3 regions of the Streptomyces sp. NPDC037013 genome follow, and region 3 is predicted to be linked to each of the others. Evidence: riboswitches for the same ligand, from Rfam matches in the RefSeq annotation. Region 3 holds a riboswitch; each other region holds the start of a gene.

Region 1 (6,468 bases), on a different contig from region 3:
GAGCGGCGTCGTCGGCATCAGCATGGCCGCAGGGCCGATCATCGGGGGAGCGCTGGTCGAGTCGGCGGGCTGGCGGTCGATCTTCTGGATCAACGTGCCGATCGGCCTGGCGGCGCTCTTCCTGACCCGCAGGTTCGTGCCGGAGTCACGGGCGCCGCGGCCCCGCCGCGTGGACCCCGTCGGCCAGGTGCTCGTCGTCGTCCTGCTCCTCGCCCTCACCTACGCCATCATCGAATCGCCGGGCCGCGGCTGGACCTCACCCGTCGTCGCCGGCAGCGCGCTCGCGGCGCTGTGCGCGCTGCTGGGGCTGCTCCGCTACGAGCCGAGGCGCACCGACCCCCTCATCGACCTGCGGTTCTTCCGTTCCGCGCCGTTCACGGGCGCCACCGTGATCGCGGTGGCCACCTTCGCCGGACTCGGCGGCTTCCTCTTCGTCAGCACCCTCTACCTACAGGACGTACGAGGGCTCGACCCGCTGCACGCCGGGCTGTACATGCTGCCCATGGCGGTCATGGCGCTGCTGACCGCGCCGCTCTCCGGCCGCATGGTGGCCTCGCGCGGGCCACGCAGGCCCCTTCTCCTCGCCGGGGCCGCCATGTGCGCGAGCGCCGTGCTCCAGGCGCTCACCTACTCCGCCCACCTCCCGGCACCCCTGCTGATCGTCGCCTACCTGCTCTTCGGCACCGGCTTCGGGCTGGTCAACGCTCCCATCACCAACACCGCCGTCTCGGGGATGCCCCGCGCCCAGGCGGGCGTCGCGGCCGCGGTGGCCTCCACCAGCCGGCAGGTCGGGCAGACCCTCGGCGTGGCCGTCATCGGCGCCCTCATGGCGGGCGCCGCGCACCGCGACACCGCCGCCTTCACCGATGCGAGCCGGACGGCCTGGTGGATCATCGCCGGCTGCGGGGCCGCCGTCCTGGTCACGGGTACGCTCACCTCCGGGCGCTGGGCCCGGGCGACGGCGCGGCGCACGGCCGCCGGGCTCGCCGCCGAGGAGACGAAGGAGACGGGGAACGCCCGATGGAGCGCCCATACGACCAAGAGCCGCACCGAGGGGACGACGCGACCGCCGCAACGGCTGCCCGAGTCTGGCAGGGACTGAACACGCTCCTGATGGAGCGTCACAACCGCCGCAAGACGGTCGCCGAGAGCCTCGGGATGAGCTTCAGCCGCATCAGGGCGCTGCGCCGCCTCACCGGCGGCCCGATCACCCTGCGGGAACTGACCGAGCGGCTCGGCGCCGACCCGCCGTACACCACCGTCATCGTCGACGACCTCGTCCGGCGCGGCCTCGCCGCACGCATCGCCAACCCCGACGACCGCCGGTCCAAGCTGGTCCACCTCACCGAGGAGGGCCGGGCGGCGGCCGCCCGCGCCACCGAGATCCTCACCACACCGCCGGACGCCCTGCTCGACCTGCCGCCGGACGACATCGAGGCGCTCGACCGCGTCGTGACGAAGCTCCTGGAAGCATAGACCCGGGCTCCGGACGCCCCGAGACCGGAGCCGGATCCGGAACGGATGGGCAGGGTATTAGCGTGGACGGAACAGATCGAACGACAGGATCCGAGGTGCCCGGCCCATGCCAAGCCGCAGCGAGAGCCGTACCGAACTCATCGAGTCACTCATGGAACGGTTCCCGCACGTGCCGCGGGAAGCCGTCATCAAGGAGGATCTGCTGCGCGGCGGCATCGCCTTCGACGAGTCGGCGCTGAGCGACAACGAAGGCGGCGAGGTCAAGCCGAAGTCGTACTTCATCTTCTCCTTCGACCACGGCACGCTCCCGGAGCTCGGCGCCGCCGCGCTGCGCCGCCCGCCGGAGGAGATCGTCCTGACGGGCGGCCCCTACGAGCTGCGCCGCACCGTCGTCTCGGTGCGTGTGAACCCGAGCTCGCCCTACCGGGTCGCCGCCGACGACAACGGCGTGCTCGGCCTCTACCTGGACGGCGCCCGCATCTCGGACGTCGGCCTGCCGCCGATGCCGGACTACTACCGGCACACGCTGGAGAACGGCAAGTCCGTCATGGAGGTGGCGCCCACCATCCAGTGGGGCTACCTGATCTACCTGACGGTCTTCCGGGTCTGCCAGTACTTCGGCGCCAAGGAGGAGTGCCAGTACTGCGACATCAACCACAACTGGCGTCAGCAGAAGGCGGCGGGCCGTCCCTACACGGGCGTGAAGCCGATGGACGAGGTCCTCGAAGCCCTCGCCATCATCGACAAGTACGACACCGCGAAGGCCTCCACCGCGTACACGCTCACCGGTGGCGCCATCACCACGCAGCTCCAGGGCAAGGACGAGGCCGACTTCTACGGCCAGTACGCGAAGGCCATCGAGGAGCGCTTCCCCGGCCGCTGGATCGGCAAGGTCGTCGCCCAGGCGCTGCCCAAGGCCGACGTCCAGCGCTTCCACGACTACGGCGTGCGGATCTACCACCCCAACTACGAGGTGTGGGACCCCTACCTGTTCGAGCGGTACTGCCCCGGCAAGGAGCGCTACGTCGGCCGGGACGAGTGGCACCGCCGGATCCTGGACTCCGCCGAGGTCTTCGGCCCGCGCAACGTCATCCCCAACTTCGTGGCGGGCGTGGAGATGGCCGAGCCGTTCGGCTTCAAGACCGTCGACGAGGCCATCGACTCGACCGTCGAGGGACTCCAGTACTTCATGTCGCGCGGCATCACGCCCCGCTTCACCACTTGGTGCCCCGAGCCGACGACGCCGCTCGGCAAGGCGAACCCGCAGGGCGCGCCCCTGGAGTACCACGTGCGGCTCCTGGAGGCCTACCGCGCCACGATGGAGGCCAACGGCCTGACCTCGCCGCCCGGTTACGGCCCGGCGGGACCCGGCAACGCCGTGTTCTCGGTCAGCTCGTTCATGGACAGCCTGCCCGCGGGGAAGGCCGCACCGGAGGACGCCGTCACCCCGGCGCCGGCCCAGTAGGTCCTGTCCGGAGAGGGCCTGCCCCGGGCCGGAAAAACCCCGGGCAGGCCTCCGGAAGGCCGTGTTACGGTCGGGACGGGTCACGAGTTCCAGCGCCAAGCCCCGGCTCGCTGGACGGCACCCCGCTCCGTCGCGGGTGCCCCGGGTGACGACCCGCCCCGTGCGGCGCGCACGGGGAACGGCGGATCACCGGGGTCGGCGACACCGGGGTCCACGACTCCGGAAGGCGCACCATGACGCACCCGTACGACACCCGCACCCCCGGCCACGCGACCGACCCCGGCACGGTGATCGACGTGCTCCTGTCCTCGCACGATGTCGCGGACGACGGCCGGATCACCCTCCATCTGCTCGGCCCGACCCGCGGCGTACCCGCGGAGCTGTGGACGCACGACCCGCGGCGGCTGCGCGCCCTCCTGCGCGACCACACGGGCCCCGCCCAGTGGCAGCCGAGCCGGAACGTACTGCGGCTGCGGCGCGGCATCGCGGGGAGCACGCCGGTGGGCGTGGCCCTGCGGGCGGCCGGCCTCTCCGGGGTCTGAACCCCGCGGCGTCCACCGGCTGGAACGGGCCGCCGACGAAGATCACCGGTTCGTAGGATGACGAGGTGATCCGGGCGCGGGCGATCCCCGCACCCGGGCGGCGCGACAATCAGCCACCCACAGCCGGAGGTCCCTCGTGCAGAACCACCCCGTCACCGTCGTCACCGGCGGCAGCCGCGGTATCGGCGCAGCTGTCGTCGCCCGTCTCGCCGAGGACGGCCACGACGTCCTCATCGGCTACCGCTCGAACGAGGAGGCGGCCGAGGAGGCCGCGGGAACGGTACGCGCGGCCGGCCGCCGCTGCGTCACCGTCCGGGTCGACACCGCCGACGAGGCGGACGTCGACCGTCTCTTCGACACCGCCGCGGCCGAGCTCGGCCCGGTCACCGGCCTGGTCAACAACGCCGGCGTCGGCGGCCCCGTCGGACCCCTCGCCGACGCCGACGTGGCGGGCATGCGCCGGACACTGGAGGTGAACGTCCTCGGCTATCTGCTCTGCGCCCGGCGCGCCGTGCGGGACATGAAGACCAACGGCGGCGGCGCGATCGTGAACGTCTCGTCCGTCGCGGCCACCCTCGGCGGCCCCGGCGAGTACGTCCACTACGCGGCCACCAAGGGCGCCGTCGACACGATGACGGTCGGCCTGGCCAAGGAGGTCGCCGCGGACGGCATCCGCGTCAACGCCGTTGCCCCCGGCGTCATCTGGACCGAGTTCCACACCGACCCGGAGCGCCCCGCCAAGCTCGCGGCGGGCATCCCCATGGGACGCTCCGGGGAGCCCGCGGAGGTCGCGGCCGCCGTCTCCTGGCTGATGTCGCGGGACGCCTCGTACGCGACGGGCACGATCCTGAAGGTGGCGGGCGGCCGCTGACGCCGGACGGGCGGCCCCTCGTACGCTGAGGGCATGATCAGTGGAGAGGCCGCCCTCACGGACGATGTCACCATCCGGCCCGTCTCGCCGGACGACGCGGAGGCGCTCGCGCGCGCGTACCGGCGCAACCGCGAGCACCTCGACCCCTGGGACCCGGTCAGGCCCGCCTCCTTCTACACGGCGCGGGGCCAGGCCGAGCGGGTCCGCGGGCAGGTGGAGGACGGCAGGGCGGGCCGGTCCGCGCACTGGGTGCTCGTCCGCGGCGACGAGATCGTCGGGCACGCCGCCCTGTCGAACATCGTGCTGGGACCGGCGCGCAGCGGGAACCTCGGCTACTGGATCGACGCGGAACAGGTGGGCCGCGGCCTCGCCTCCGCCGCGGCGCGGCACGTCTGCGCGGCGGCGGACGGTGCCCTCGGTCTGCACCGGGTCGAGGCGGGCACCCTGCTGCACAACACCGCGTCGCAGCGCGTGCTCACGAAGTGCGGCTTCGAGGAGTACGGCATCGCGCCGCGCTACCTGTACATCAAGGGCGCGTGGCGCGATCACCGGCTCTTCCAGAAGATCCTCAACGACCGCCCGGCGTAGGGCGGTCCGGGCCGGGGTTCAGACGATGTTCTCCGCGACCTCGGCCTGCTCGCGGTCGGAGCCGTACGCCTGCGGAGTGCTGTAGGAGCGGCGTGCCACGAACCACCACACGGTGGCCAGGAGCAGCACCGCGGCGAGCGCGATCGAGGCGTAGTTCATCGAGCTGACCGTCACCGGCGAGGCCTGCGGCAGGCAGAACAGCACCGTCACGAACACCACCCAGAGCACCGCGATCCAGCCGATCGGCTTGCTCCAGCGGCCCAGGTTCCAGGGGCCGGGACGGAAGCGGTCGCCGGCGCGCAGCCGCAGGTAGATCGGGATGGCGTACGCGGGGGTGATGCCGATGACGTTGATGGCCGTGACAGCCGTGTACGCGGTCGCCGAGTACAGGGAGGGCAGGGCGATGACCGCGGCCAGGCCAACCGACAGCCACACCGCGGGCACCGGCACCTGGGTGCGGGAGCTGACCTTGCGCCAGATCGCCGAGCCGGGCAGCGCGTTGTCGCGGCTGAACGCGAACACCATGCGGCTGGCCGCGGCCGTCTCGGCGTTGCCGCAGAACAGCTGCGCCACGATGACGATGAGCAGCAGCGCCGTCGCGCCGGACTCGCCGATCGCGTCGATCATGATCTGCGCGGGCGGTACGCCGGTCGCGCTCTCCTGGGCGCCCACGTAGTCCTGGATGGCGAAGGTCAGCCCGGCGAGCAGGATGAAACCGGCGATCCACGACGCCCAGATGGCGCGCACGATGCCGCGGGCCGCGGACACCGACGCGTTGGAGGTCTCCTCCGACAGGTGCGCGGACGCGTCGTATCCGCAGAACGTGTACTGGGCGAGGAGCAGGCCGATCGCCGTCACGTAGAGCGGGTTGTCCCAGCCCGTGCCGTTCACGAACTCGCCGAAGACGAACGACGGCGACTGGTGGTGGTCGGGCACGATCGCGAGGACGCCGACGATCACGGTGACGCCGGCCACGTGCCACCACACGCTGATCGAGTTGAGCAGGCTGACCAGCCGCACGTTGAACAGGTTCAGGACGGCGTGCAGGAGCAGGATGCCCAGGAAGATCAGGAAGGTCTTCTCGGGGGTCGGCGTGAAGCCGAACTTCAGGTTGAGGAACGCGCCGGTGAAGAGCGCGGCGCCGTAATCGATGCCCGCTATCGCGCCGAGCAGCCCCAGGAGGTTCAGCCAGCCGGTGTACCAGCCCCACCGGCGTCCGCCGAGCCGGTCGGCCATGTAGTACAGGGCGCCCGACGTCGGATAGGCGCTGGTCACCTCCGCCAGCGCCATGCCCACGCAGAGCACGAAGAGGCCGACGCCGGCCCAGCCCCATAGCATCACGGCGGGGCCGCCGGTGTTCAGGCCGAAGCCGTACAGCGTCATGCAGCCGGACAGGATGGAGATGACGGAGAAACTGATGGCGAAGTTGCCGAAGCCGCCCATGCGGCGGGCCAGGACGGGCTGGTAGCCGAGTTCTCTGAGCCGTTCTTCCTCGTCCTGGGGTGGCGCCGGGACGGTGCTCGACG
Region 2 (6,468 bases), on a different contig from region 3:
TACGAGACGGGGCCGCGGTTGGACGCGACCAGGACCTGCGCTGCTGACGATGCGGACTCGGAGACCATGTGGCAAAACGTAGCCCGTGACGGGGTCGGGCAAACGTACGGCCCCGCTCCGCGTACGGCCCGGCCGGATGTGTCGCGTGCCGGGCGGCCCCGGCGCCGATCACCCGCGACGGGCAATGTAGGCAGAGCGCATGATCGGCGCGGGTTACGCCACGCGGCGACGCGCGTACTCCGCGACATCGGTCATCGGCGGCCGCTCCTCCGTGTCGACCGCGTACGTCCGCGGCACGAACCCGCCATCGCCCCGCTCGAACTGCGTCAGCTCGGGACGCAGGAGATGGCCGCGGGCGAGCCGCAGCTGCGCCGTGCGGTAGATCGCCGCCGCCATCCGGCCGAGCGCCTGCCCGTCCTGGTGCCGGTGCCTGCGCACCCCCACGTCCACCTGCGCGAGCGCGTCCAGACCCACGGTGTGCAGCGCGTCCACGAGCAGCCCCAGCTCCACGCCGTACCCGACGGGAAACGGCAGCCGCTCCAGGAGCGACCTGCGGGCGGCGTACTCACCGCCCAGCGGCTGGACGAACCCCGCGAGGCGCGGCCAGTGCATGTTCAGCAGCGGGCGCGCCATCAGCTCCGTCACCCGGCCGCCCTGCCCGGCCGCCTCGCCCAGCGGCCGGTCGTACATCGCCTTCACGAAGGCCACGTCCGGGTCGGTGAGCAGCGGGCCCACTATCCCCGAGACGAAGTCCGCGGAGAACTCCCGCAGGTCGGCGTCGACGAACGCGACCACGTCCCCGCCCGTCACGAGCAGCGACCGCCACAGCACCTCGCCCTTGCCCGGCACGGGCGCGATGCGCGGCAGGATCTCGTCCCGGTGCACGACCCGGGCGCCCGCCTCGGCGGCGGCCCGCGCCGTGCGGTCCGTCGAGCCGGAGTCGATCACCACGAGCTCGTCGACCAGCGGCACCTTCTCCATCAGCTCGCGGCGGATCTCGGCGACGATCGCACCGACCGTCTCCTCCTCGTCGAGCGCGGGGAGCACGACGCTCACCGAGGTGCCCGAGGCGCGCTTGGCCGCGAGCAGCAGCTCCGACGGCCGGTCGGCGACGGACCAGGAACGCCTGCTCAGCCACTGCTCGACCTCTTCCAGCACGGTCGCGGTCCTCCCATATGTGATCCATCTCGCGGTTCGGACGACTATCTCAAGGGTCCGGGGCTTCGGTTACAGTCTTGAACAACGCCGGTGGCCATCGCATGTCGGGGTCGCCGCCGCGTTCGAGATCGACAACTGCTGGACCACAATCGAATACCGCTCATCCAGAGGGGCAGAGGGATACGGCCCGTTGAAGCCCCGGCAACCACCCAGCCGCGCGTCGCAGGACGCCAGTGTCACCGTGCGCGCGAACAGCGCCGCGAGGCTCCCGGCTCGGGAAGGTGCCAATTCCGTCTCGCGGCGAGATGCGTCGCGAGGAAGATGAGGAGAAAGGGCCTCGCCTCCATGGCTGTGCAGACTGTCGCCACCGAAAGCACCACCTCTTCCGTAGACCTCGGCCCCGCCTCGGGTCTTTCCTGCCGGGAGTGCGGCACCACGTTCCCCCTCGGCCCGATCTTCGCCTGCGTCGAGTGTTTCGGCCCCCTCGAAGTCGCGTACGACCTGCCGCTCGGCGACCCGGAAGCCCTGCGCAAGCAGATCGAGGCCGGCCCCGCCAACATCTGGCGGTACGCCCCCCTCCTGCCCGTCCCCGCCGACGTCGCCGACAAGCCCAACCTGAACCCCGGCTGGACCAAGCTCGTCAAGGCCGACAACCTCGCCGCCGAACTCGGCATCCAACAAGGCAAGTTGTTCGTCAAGGACGACTCCGGCAACCCCACGCACTCCTTCAAGGACCGTGTCGTCGCGCAGGCCCTCGAAGCGGCCCGCGCCTTCGGGTTCACCACCCTCTCCTGCTCCTCCACCGGCAACCTCGCGGGCGCCGTCGGCGCCGCCGCAGCCCGCGCCGGCTTCCGCTCCTGCGTGTTCATCCCGCACGACCTGGAGCAGGGCAAGGTCGTCATGGCCGCGGTCTACGGCGGCGAGCTCGTCGGCATCGAGGGCAACTACGACGACGTGAACCGCTTCTGCTCCGAGCTCATCGGCGACCCGCTGGGCGAGGGCTGGGGCTTCGTCAACGTCAACCTGCGGCCGTACTACGGCGAGGGCTCCAAGACCCTCGCGTACGAGATCTGCGAGCAGCTGGGGTGGGTCCTTCCCGACCAGCTGGTCATCCCGATCGCCTCGGGTTCGCAGCTCACGAAGATCGACAAGGGACTCAAGGAGCTCATCGCCCTTGGCCTCGTCGAGGACAAGCCGTACAAGATCTTCGGCGCCCAGGCCGAGGGCTGCTCGCCGGTCTCCGCCGCCTTCAAGGCCGGCCACGACGTGGTGCGCCCGCAGAAGCCGAACACCATCGCCAAGTCGCTCGCCATCGGCAACCCCGCCGACGGCCCGTACGTCCTGGACATCGCGCGCCGCACCGGCGGGGCGGTGGAGGACGTGAACGACGAGCAGGTCGTCGACGCGATCAAGCTCCTCGCGCGCACGGAGGGCATCTTCGCGGAGACCGCGGGCGGCGTGACCGTCGGCGTCACCAGGAAGCTCGTCGAGGCCGGACTCATCGACCCCACGCTGACCACGGTCGTGCTGAACACCGGGGACGGACTCAAGACGCTGGACGCCGTCGCCGAGACCTCGCAGGCCACGGCGACCATCAAGCCGAGCCTCGAGGCGTTCCGCTCCGCGGGTCTCGCCGGCTGAGGCCGTAACGTCCTTGCGGGACGGCTGCGGCTGGTCGCGCAGTTCCCCGCGCCCTGGAGGGGCGGCCCCCGCGGCGCGCCCCCTTGATCTACCGAGGTGAATCCATGAGCGTCAACGTCCGCATCCCCACCATCCTGCGCACCTACACCGGCGGCAAGGCCGAGGTCGCCGCCGAGGGCGCCAACCTCGGCGAGGTCATCGCCGACCTGGAGAAGAACCACACCGGTATCGCCGCCCGCGTCCTGGACGACCAGGGCAAGCTGCGCCGCTTCGTGAACGTGTACGTCAACGACGACGACGTCCGTTTCGAGCAGGGCCTGGAGACCGCCACCCCGGACGGCGCGGGCGTCTCGATCATTCCGGCCGTCGCCGGCGGCTGACCTTTCCGCAAGTACCCTGCGTTATCTGAATTGCCCCCTCCGCGAGAGAAACGGAGGGGGCAATTCTGCATGGTTGAGCGCGGTACAGTTGGGAAGCGTGCTCCGCCGTTTGTGCCGAGCGCATATACGAAGTCGGCGCGGAGCCGACAAGAAGCAGCCAATGCGCGCCGCCCATTTCAGCCCTATGCGGCTTTTGCCCGGCCCGACTTGCCCTGAATTCCGGCAAATTCTCCGCATATTACCGATCGGGCCCGCCCAGAATTCTCGTCCGATTGACCTGTTGCAGACGGCAGTTGGACAGATACATTCAGCGGCGGTCGACGCGTTCCGGCGCACACCCCCAATCAGTGGGGGGTGAGGTCTGACCCGGGTCCGCGAAGTGCGGTCCTGTGCAAGGGCCAGTAATAGGGGAGTTAGGCATGGCTCAGGGCACCGTCAAGTGGTTCAACGCGGAGAAGGGGTACGGCTTCATCGCGGTCGACGGTGGTGCGGATGTTTTCGTCCACTACAGCGCGATCCAGATGGACGGGTACCGCACCCTTGAAGAAGGTCAGCGAGTCGAGTTCGAGATCTCGCAGGGCCAGAAGGGTCCGCAGGCGGACATGGTCAAGCTCGCCGTCTAGCTCGGCGCGACCGACCACCGAAGCAAGCATCGCGAGGGGCTCGTATCCCACCAGGGGTACGGGCCCCTCGTGTGCGCCGGGGGCACCCCGGGCGTCGGCCCGGATCCATGAGAGGCGCTTGCACTCGCAGGGGTCGAGTGCTAATCATTGGGCTTAGCACTCTACGAGTGAGAGTGACAGAACTTGGATCGGGTCAGCGAGGCCCGCGCGCCGGGTGGGGCAAGGAACCACACGGTGCGCAGGCCGTCCGTCGCGGGCGCGGGCACGGTCCGTTTGCGTTTCCACCCCGTCCGGGAGGACCACTTCACATGGCCAAGATCATCGCGTTCGACGAGGAGGCACGGCGCGGCCTCGAGCGCGGCATGAACCAGCTCGCCGACGCCGTCAAGGTGACCCTGGGCCCCAAGGGTCGCAACGTCGTCCTCGAGAAGAAGTGGGGCGCCCCCACGATCACCAACGATGGTGTCTCCATCGCCAAGGAGATCGAGCTCGAGGACCCGTACGAGAAGATCGGCGCCGAGCTGGTCAAGGAGGTCGCGAAGAAGACGGACGACGTCGCCGGTGACGGCACGACGACCGCGACCGTCCTGGCCCAGGCCCTGGTCCGCGAGGGCCTCCGCAACGTGGCCGCCGGCGCCAACCCGATGGCCCTCAAGCGCGGCATCGAGAAGGCCGTCGAGGCCGTCTCCGGCGCCCTGCTCGAGCAGGCCAAGGATGTCGAGACCAAGGAGCAGATCGCTTCGACGGCCTCCATCTCCGCCGCCGACACCCAGATCGGCGAGCTCATCGCCGAGGCGATGGACAAGGTCGGCAAGGAAGGCGTCATCACCGTCGAGGAGTCGCAGACCTTCGGTCTCGAGCTCGAGCTCACCGAGGGCATGCGCTTCGACAAGGGCTACATCTCGGCGTACTTCGCCACCGACATGGAGCGTATGGAGGCGTCGCTCGACGACCCGTACATCCTGATCGTCAACTCCAAGATCTCCAACGTGAAGGACCTCCTTCCGCTGCTGGAGAAGGTCATGCAGTCGGGCAAGCCGCTGCTGATCATCGCGGAGGACGTCGAGGGCGAGGCGCTGTCCACGCTCGTCGTCAACAAGATCCGTGGCACCTTCAAGTCCGTCGCCGTCAAGGCCCCGGGCTTCGGTGACCGCCGCAAGGCCATGCTCGGCGACATCGCCATCCTCACCGGTGGCACCGTCATCTCCGAGGAGGTCGGCCTCAAGCTGGAGAACGCCGGTCTCGACCTGCTCGGCCGCGCCCGCAAGGTCGTCATCACCAAGGACGAGACGACCATCGTCGACGGTGCCGGTGACAGCGACCAGGTCCAGGGCCGCGTCAACCAGATCCGCGCCGAGATCGAGAACAGCGACTCGGACTACGACCGCGAGAAGCTCCAGGAGCGCCTCGCCAAGCTCGCCGGCGGCGTGGCCGTCATCAAGGCGGGCGCGGCCACCGAGGTCGAGCTCAAGGAGCGCAAGCACCGCATCGAGGACGCCGTCCGCAACGCGAAGGCGGCCGTCGAAGAGGGCATCGTCGCCGGTGGTGGCGTGGCCCTGCTCCAGGCCTCCCAGGTCTTCGAGAAGCTCGAGCTCGAGGGCGACGAGGCCACCGGTGCCGCCGCTGTGAAGCTGGCCCTGGAGGCCCCGCTGAAGCAGATCGCCGTCAACGCCGGCCTCGAGGGTGGCGTCGTCGTCGAGAAGGTGCGCAACCTCACCGTCGGCCACGGCCTCAACGCCGCGACCGGTGAGTACGTCGACATGATCGCCGAGGGCATCCTCGACCCGGCGAAGGTGACGCGTTCCGCCCTGCAGAACGCCGCCTCCATCGCCGCGCTGTTCCTCACCACCGAGGCCGTCATCGCCGACAAGCCGGAGAAGGCGGGCGCCGCCCCGGCCGGCGGCGGCATGCCGGGCGGTGACATGGACTTCTGATCGACCTCTGGTTGATCACTGTCCTCAGGTTCCGAGGGCGGTACCCCTTTCTTCTTGGGAAGGGGTACCGCCCTCGGGCGTTTCTCGTCCGTCCTAGGTGAGGTCCCTACGGCAACCGGTCCAGGATCCAGGCGCAGAGTTCCTCGGTGGCCAGGGTGTGGCCCTCGTTCCGGGAGGCGCAGAGGAACTCGTCGAGTTCGCTCTCCTCCTCCGCCGACGCCGTGACCGGGCCGTACAGCTTCTCGTGCGTGTCGATGTCGCGCAGCGCGATCGCGCTGACCACCGGTACGAAGCAGTGCTCGCGGATGTCCGCCTCGGAGCCGAGCCCGATGATCGCCGGGATCTTGTCCAGCTCGTCGGCGAGGATGCCGAACCCCTCCAGCGTGCCGCCCGGGGCGCCGTCCATCTCGGGCAGGCCGGAGGTGCGGATGCGCGGCTTGCGCAGCGTCACCACCCGCAACTGGGCGACGAGTTGGCTCTCGCCGGCGCTCTGCGTGTGCAGGCGGGTGCCGGTGATGGCGAGGCCCTTGCCGTGGAAGGCCTTCTCGCCGCCGCGGATGCCGTTGCCCTCGCCGGTGCGCACGCCGTTGGCGACGCCGATCTTGCGGGGCTGCGTGGGCCAGGAGCCGACCCGTTCCAGCTCGGCGAGGAACTCCAGCCGCTCCTTGTCGGTCTCCGGCGTGGCGTCCCACTCGGCGATGTGCTGCCACAGGAGCTGCCGGGCGGCGGGGC
Region 3 (6,468 bases):
TCGAGGCGCTCGGCGACTTCGAAGAGCCCGTCGGTCCTGCCTTCTGGGAGCGCGGATGAGCACCAATGCTTCGAACGACAAGCGTCGTCAGGCGCCCGCGGGCGAGCGGGTCGCCGACTGGGCCGACGGCCGGCTGGGGATCTACTCCCTGGCCAAGGCCAACATGCGGAAGATCTTTCCGGACCACTGGTCCTTCATGCTCGGCGAGGTCTGCCTCTACAGCTTCATCATCATCATCCTCACGGGTGTGTACCTGACGCTGTTCTTCCACCCGTCGATGAACGAGGTGGAGTACCACGGCAGCTACATCCCGCTGCAGGGACAGCTGATGTCCGAGGCGTTCAACTCGACCATGCACATCAGCTTCGATGTGCGCGGTGGTCTGCTGATCCGGCAGATCCACCACTGGGCGGCGCTGATCTTCCTCGCCGGCATGTTCGTGCACATGATGCGCGTCTTCTTCACGGGTGCGTTCCGCAAGCCGCGTGAGATCAACTGGCTCTTCGGCTTCCTGCTGTTCTTCCTGGGCATGTTCACCGGCTTCACCGGTTACTCGCTCCCGGACGACCTGCTCTCCGGCACCGGTGTCCGCTTCATGCAGGGCGCCATCCTGGGAGTGCCGGTCATCGGCACATACCTGTCGATGTTCCTGTTCGGCGGGGAGTTCCCCGGCGGCGACTTCGTGGCGCGCTTCTACTCGGTGCACATCCTGCTGCTGCCGGGCATCATGCTCGGCCTCGTGGTGGCCCACCTGATCCTGGTCTTCTACCACAAGCACACGCAGTTCGCGGGCCCCGGCAAGAGCAACAAGAACGTCGTCGGCATGCCGCTGCTGCCGGTCTACATGGCCAAGGCCGGAGGCTTCTTCTTCCTGGTCTTCGGTGTCATCGCGGTCATCGCGGCGATCGCCTCGATCAACCCGATCTGGGCCATCGGCCCGTACCGTCCCGACCAGGTGTCCACCGGCGCCCAGCCCGACTGGTACATGGGCTTCGCCGAGGGTCTCATCCGTGTGATGCCGGGCTGGGAGATCAACCTCTGGGGCCACACGCTCGTCCTGGGCGTGTTCATCCCGCTGGTGCTCTTCCCGCTGGTCCTCGTGGCCATCGCGGTCTACCCGTTCATCGAGTCCTGGGTCACCGGCGACAAGCGCGAGCACCACATCCTGGACCGCCCGCGCAACGCCCCGACCCGTACGGCCTTCGGTGTCGCGTGGATCACGGCGTACATGGTCATGCTCGTCGGTGGCGGCAACGACCTGTGGGCGACCCACTTCCACCTGTCGCTGAACGCGATCACCTGGTTCGTCCGGATCGCCTTCTTCGTCGGGCCGGTCATCGCCTTCATCGTCACCAAGCGGATCTGCCTGGGTCTGCAGCGGCGCGACAGGGACAAGGTGCTGCACGGCCGCGAGTCGGGCATCATCAAGCGCCTGCCGCACGGTGAGTTCATCGAGGTCCACGAGCCGCTCAGCCAGGACAAGCTGCACACGCTCACCGCGCACGAGCAGTACAAGCCGGTCGAGATCGGCCCGACGGTCGACGAGAACGGTGTCGAGCGCAAGGTGTCCGGTACGCAGAAGCTCCGGGCCAAGCTCTCCAAGGGCTACTACGGGGAAGAGAGCCAGATCCCCAAGCCCACCGTCGACGAGTACAAGGAGATCACCAGCGGCCACGGCCACCACTGATCGACCTGAGCGTCGCCACGGCGAGAGCCCCGTCCAGTTCATGGACGGGGCTCTTTGCCGTCCCGGCGGCTGGATAGGGTGGTGCCACCCCTGCGCGCAGGGGTGATTCCTTCATACGCAGACGAAGACCAGGAGCGGCTATGAGCGCTGTGACCCCCGCAGGAGGCGACACCGCGGCGGCCCGTTCCTGGCCGGACGTGCTGAACGGCCTGCTCGACGGACGGAACCAGAGCGCCGACGACACCGCGTGGGCGATGGACCGCATCATGCGCGGCGAGGCCACCGACGCGCAGATCGCGGGCTTCGTCGTGGCGCTGCGGGCCAAGGGCGAGACGGTCGAGGAGATCTCCGGCCTGGTCCGCGCCATGTACGCGCACGCCAACGTCATCGACGTACCCGGCCCGAGCGTGGACATCGTGGGCACGGGCGGCGACGGGGCCAAGACCGTCAACATCTCGACCATGTCCGCGATCGTCGTCGCGGGCGCGGGCGCGAAGGTCGTCAAGCACGGCAACCGCGCCGCCTCCAGCGCCTCCGGGGCCTCCGACGTCCTGGAGAAGCTCGGCGTCAACCTGGACCTGACCCCCGAACGGGTGGTCGAGGTCGCCGACGAGGCCGGCATCACCTTCTGCTTCGCCGTGAAGTTCCACCCCGCGCTGCGGTACGCGGGCGGCGCGCGGAGCCAGTTGGGGATCAGGACCGTCTTCAACCTCCTCGGCCCGCTCACCAACCCGGCCAAGGTCCGCGCCCAGGCGGTCGGGGTCGCCGACCCCCGGATGGCCCCCGTGGTCGCCGGGGTCTTCGCCGAGCGCGGGCACTCCTCCCTGGTCTTCCGCGGCGACGACGGGCTCGACGAGCTGACGACGACGTCGACCTCGCGGGTCTGGGTGGTACGGGACGGCGCGGTGCGCGAGGAGGCCTTCGACCCGCGGGACGTCGGCATCGACCTGGTGCCGGTCGAGGCGCTGCGCGGCGCCGACGCGTCGTACAACGCCGAGGTGGCGCTGCGTCTCCTCGACGGCGAGCGCGGTCCGGTGCGGGACGCGGTGCTGCTGAACTCCGCTGCGGCGCTGTGCGCCCTCACGCCGACCGACGAGCCGCTGGTGGACCAGATCCGCGCCGGCATGGCGCAGGCGGCGCAGGCGATCGACTCGGGCGCCGCCAAGCGGGCCCTGGAGCGCTGGGTGGCGGCCAGCAACCGCTGAGGTTCCCCCGATGTGACGCAGGGCGCAGTCCGAATCCCGGACTGCGCCTTGCGCGTCGAAGATCGTGTGGCAAGATGCTGCACAGGTCATGAGTGACAGCGACTACGGCCCCGGCCCGCTGTCCGGCAACCCTCCGTCCGTGGCGGGGTGCCCCGGGTGAAGACCAGGTCGTACGCAGCAAGGCGTATGGCAAGCGCGGACCCCTGGACATCGGTGAATGTCCGCCCCTGGGGTCCTGGTCCTCAAGGGAGCAGTCTCGTGAGCAAGCGAATGTGCTAGGGCCTTCGGCCCCTTTTCCGCGCACCCTTCTTTCTTCATCACTGCACCGCCGCACCCCTCTGTCCTCCGTGCGCGCGCGCAGTGAACTCACTTGCCTCTTACGGGAGTTCGCCATGTCTGTTTCCGCCGTCGCCGCCGACTCGTCCGTCTGTGCCCCGCTCGCCGTCCTCGGCCGGGACGTCACCGTTCCGCTGGTCACCGGCGGCGAGGTGACCTACGCCGCGCTCGACTACGCGGCGAGCGCTCCCGCGCTGCAGCGGGTGTGGGACGACGTGGCCGCGTACGCGCCGTACTACGGCAGCGTGCACCGCGGCGCCGGATACCTCTCGCAGCTCTCCACCGACCTGTTCGAGAACAGCCGGGCCGCCGTCGCCGAGTTCCTCGGCTGCCGCGAGGGCGACCAGGTCGTCTTCACCCGCTCCACCACCGACTCGCTCAACCTGCTCGCCAAGGCCCTCCCCGCCGGCTGCGAGGTCTTCGTCTTCGAGACCGAGCACCACGCCTCGCTGCTGCCGTGGCGGGACGCCCGCGTCACGTACCTCAACGCCCCGCGCACCCCGGACGAGGCCGTGCAGACGCTGGAGCGCGCGCTCGCCGACCGCGACCCCTACGGCCCGGCGCTGGTCTGCGTCACCGGTGCCTCCAACGTCACCGGTGAGCTCTGGCCGGTGCGCGAGCTGGCGGCGGCCGCTCACGCGCACGGTGCCCGCATCGTGCTCGACGCCGCCCAGCTCGCGCCCCACCACCCCGTCTCCGTCGACGAGCTGGACGTCGACTGGGTCGCCTTCTCCGGCCACAAGCTGTACGCGCCCTTCGGCGCGGGCGTCCTCGCAGGCCGCTCCGACTGGCTGCGCGCCGCCGAGCCCTACCTCGCGGGCGGCGGGGCCTCGCGGAAGGTGGCCCGGCGCGCCGACGGCGGCGTCGACGTCGAGTGGCACGACACGGCGGCGCGGCACGAGGCCGGCTCGCCCAACGTCATCGGCGTGTACTCCATCGCCTCCGCCTGCAAGGCGCTGACCGAGGCGGGCTTCGACGCGCTGGTCGCCCGTGAGCAGCACCTGATCCGCACGGTCCGCGAGGGCCTCGCCGAGGTGCCGCAGGTGCGGGTCCTCTCGCTCTTCGGGGACGACGCGCCGCGCGTGGGCGTCATCTCCTTCGTCGTGAACGGCTGGAACAGCTCGCACTTCGCCGCCGCGCTCTCCGCCGAGTACGGCATCGGCGTACGGGACGGCCTGTTCTGCGCCCACCCGCTGGTGCGCACCCTGCTCGGCAGCGAGGCCGACGAGCCCGGCGAGTGCGGCGCCCCCGAGGCGGCGCCCGGCGAGAAGTCGCTGAACGCCATCCGGGTGAGCTTCGGCGCGGGCACCCCCGACGAGCACGTCGAGCGTTTCGTGCGCGCCGTCAAGGAGCTGGTGGCCGACGGCGCGCGATGGAACTACCGCACCGAGGACGGGCGTTGCGTGCCGGACACCGGCGTCGCCGCCTGACCGGGCGGCGCGGGGTCCGCGTGCGCCGGAGGGAGAGGCCCTAGGAGTCGAGGCCGATCGCGAACGCGGCCTCCAGGTCGTGCTGCGAGTACGTGCGGAACGCCACGTGCGTGTCGGTCGCCTCGACACCGGGGATCTTGCTGATCCGGCCCGGGATGACGTCCGCGAGGTCGTCGTGGCGCGGCACCCGCACCATCGCGATCAGGTCGTACGTGCCGGTGACGGAGAAGACCTCGCTGACGGAGTCGAGCGCGGCGATCGACTCGGCGATCTCCGGAATCCGGTCCACGCTGGTCTTGATGAGCACGATCGCGGTGATCACGGCTGGCTGTCTCCCTCGGTGGCCGGTGCTGTGCCTTTCACTCTAGCCCTCCCGTCTCGGGCCCCGGCCGCCGTGCGGACGTGCTCCGCGCCCCCCTCCGCTGCCTGCGCGCCCACCATCCCCACGCGTACAGGAAGCCGAGCGTGAACCCCACCAGGTGCGCCAGATAGGCGACCCCCGTGCCCTGGCCGCCCCGCCCCGCCGCCAGCCACTGCAGCGTCACCCAGAACGGCAGCACCACCCATGCGGGAAAGCGCAGCGGCAGGAAGAAGAGGAACGGGAAGAGGCTGGTGACGCGCGCCCTGGGGAAGAGATACAGGCAGGCGCCGAGGACGGCGGAGATGGCGCCGGACGCCCCGACGAGCGTCTGGTCGGACCCCGCGTGCGCGGCCGCGTAGGCGAGCAGGGCGAGATATCCGCAGCAGACGTAGAAGCACGCGTACAGGAGGTGCCCCATCCGCTCCTCGACCATGACCCCGAAGACGTACAGGAACAGCATGTTCCCGAGCAGATGAAGCCAGCTTCCGTGCACGAACAGGGCGGTGAACGGGCCGAGCGCGGCGCCCGGGTCACCGCTGAACAGTTCGACGGGCACCACCCCCCACCGCTCGAAGTAGGCCTGCTGCGCCCCGATCAGCTCGTCGCCGCGGCCGTAGGCGGGGTTGAAGCCGGACACCGGGGAGACCAGGAAGACCGCGCAGCAGACGGCGATCAGTCCGTACGTCACCGGGGCGGGATGCCCCCTGAGCAGCCGGCCCGCCTTCGTACCCCATGTTCGGATCATGGACAGAGCATGACGTAACGGGCGCTACCTGCCCAGAGCGCCATGCCGCTCCGTGGGCCGCCGCACGGCGCCCCTTACAGGCCTTAGGGTTACGGGCAATACGCACACGGAAAGCCGCGTAGGCCCCACGGTCGCCGAAGACGTCGCCGGACGAGTCACCGAAGAAAGCGAACAGCAACGATGACGGTTCCCCTGCCGACCGCCACCACCCGGTGGCGCTGCACGCTCTGCGGCAATCTCACGCGTTTCGATGTGACCCGCAGCTCGAAGGTGGTCGAGTATGTCCATCTCGACCTGGCCGGAGAGTCCAGCGTCGAGGAACGCGAGGTGGTCAGTGAGACCATCGAGTCCGTGCGCTGCCGCTGGTGCAACGCCGTGGATCAGGTCGAACTCGTGGACAGGCCGGGCGCCGCTTCCTGAGGGAGCGGGCCCGCACAGGTAGTGGGGTGACGGATGGTGGAGAGCGCAGGCGGCGAGCCGGACGACGGCGCCGCTGAGGTGCTCGACCGTCCGCTGCCCGACGGGGTGCGCCGGCGGGTCGTCCAGATCGTCTCGGACGGCTTCGGCGGCCTCACCCTGGCCGAATTGCCCGCCCAGCTGCGGCAGTACGCGCGCTTCACGCCGACCCGGCGCGCCAAGTTCGCGGCCAACGCCATGGCCGCGGCGGTCGAGAGCGACACCCTCTTCCGCCAGCGCATCGGCGA

Evidence for each region. A riboswitch is a leader RNA that binds a small molecule or an ion and turns the genes downstream of it on or off. The one in region 3 is predicted to bind S-adenosylmethionine.
Region 1: it holds a riboswitch for S-adenosylmethionine, as region 3 does, so the genes downstream of both, ACZ7DY_RS02515 (hypothetical protein) here and ACZ7DY_RS32715 (aminotransferase class V-fold PLP-dependent enzyme) in region 3, are expected to answer to the same signal.
Region 2: it holds a riboswitch for S-adenosylmethionine, as region 3 does, so the genes downstream of both, thrC (threonine synthase) here and ACZ7DY_RS32715 (aminotransferase class V-fold PLP-dependent enzyme) in region 3, are expected to answer to the same signal.

Annotation. Positions count from the first base shown of each region.
Region 1 covers NZ_JBVJRV010000001.1:632,509-638,976, forward strand. Annotated here, with positions in the region: gene ACZ7DY_RS02500 (MFS transporter) at 1-1,102, shown strand, start outside; gene ACZ7DY_RS02505 (MarR family winged helix-turn-helix transcriptional regulator) at 1,114-1,476, shown strand; gene ACZ7DY_RS02510 (radical SAM protein) at 1,583-2,941, shown strand; SAM riboswitch class IV at 3,020-3,129, shown strand; gene ACZ7DY_RS02515 (hypothetical protein) at 3,175-3,483, shown strand; gene ACZ7DY_RS02520 (SDR family oxidoreductase) at 3,620-4,354, shown strand; gene ACZ7DY_RS02525 (GNAT family N-acetyltransferase) at 4,388-4,942, shown strand; gene ACZ7DY_RS02530 (amino acid permease) at 4,961-6,468, opposite strand, start outside.
Region 2 covers NZ_JBVJRV010000007.1:479,709-486,176, reverse strand. Annotated here, with positions in the region: gene ACZ7DY_RS27575 (alpha,alpha-trehalose-phosphate synthase (UDP-forming)) at 1-68, opposite strand, end outside; gene ACZ7DY_RS27570 (glucosyl-3-phosphoglycerate synthase) at 214-1,158, opposite strand; SAM riboswitch class I at 1,316-1,486, shown strand; gene thrC (threonine synthase) at 1,480-2,799, shown strand; gene ACZ7DY_RS27560 (MoaD/ThiS family protein) at 2,904-3,179, shown strand; gene ACZ7DY_RS27555 (cold-shock protein) at 3,599-3,802, shown strand; gene groL (chaperonin GroEL) at 4,111-5,736, shown strand; gene ACZ7DY_RS27545 (esterase/lipase family protein) at 5,843-6,468, opposite strand, start outside.
Region 3 covers NZ_JBVJRV010000009.1:459,491-465,958, reverse strand. Annotated here, with positions in the region: gene qcrA (cytochrome bc1 complex Rieske iron-sulfur subunit) at 1-59, shown strand, start outside; gene qcrB (cytochrome bc1 complex cytochrome b subunit) at 56-1,687, shown strand; gene trpD (anthranilate phosphoribosyltransferase) at 1,828-2,892, shown strand; SAM riboswitch class IV at 2,977-3,094, shown strand; gene ACZ7DY_RS32715 (aminotransferase class V-fold PLP-dependent enzyme) at 3,285-4,658, shown strand; gene ACZ7DY_RS32710 (Lrp/AsnC family transcriptional regulator) at 4,699-4,980, opposite strand; gene ACZ7DY_RS32705 (rhomboid family intramembrane serine protease) at 5,018-5,764, opposite strand; gene ACZ7DY_RS32700 (hypothetical protein) at 5,945-6,184, shown strand; gene ACZ7DY_RS32695 (NYN domain-containing protein) at 6,218-6,468, shown strand, end outside.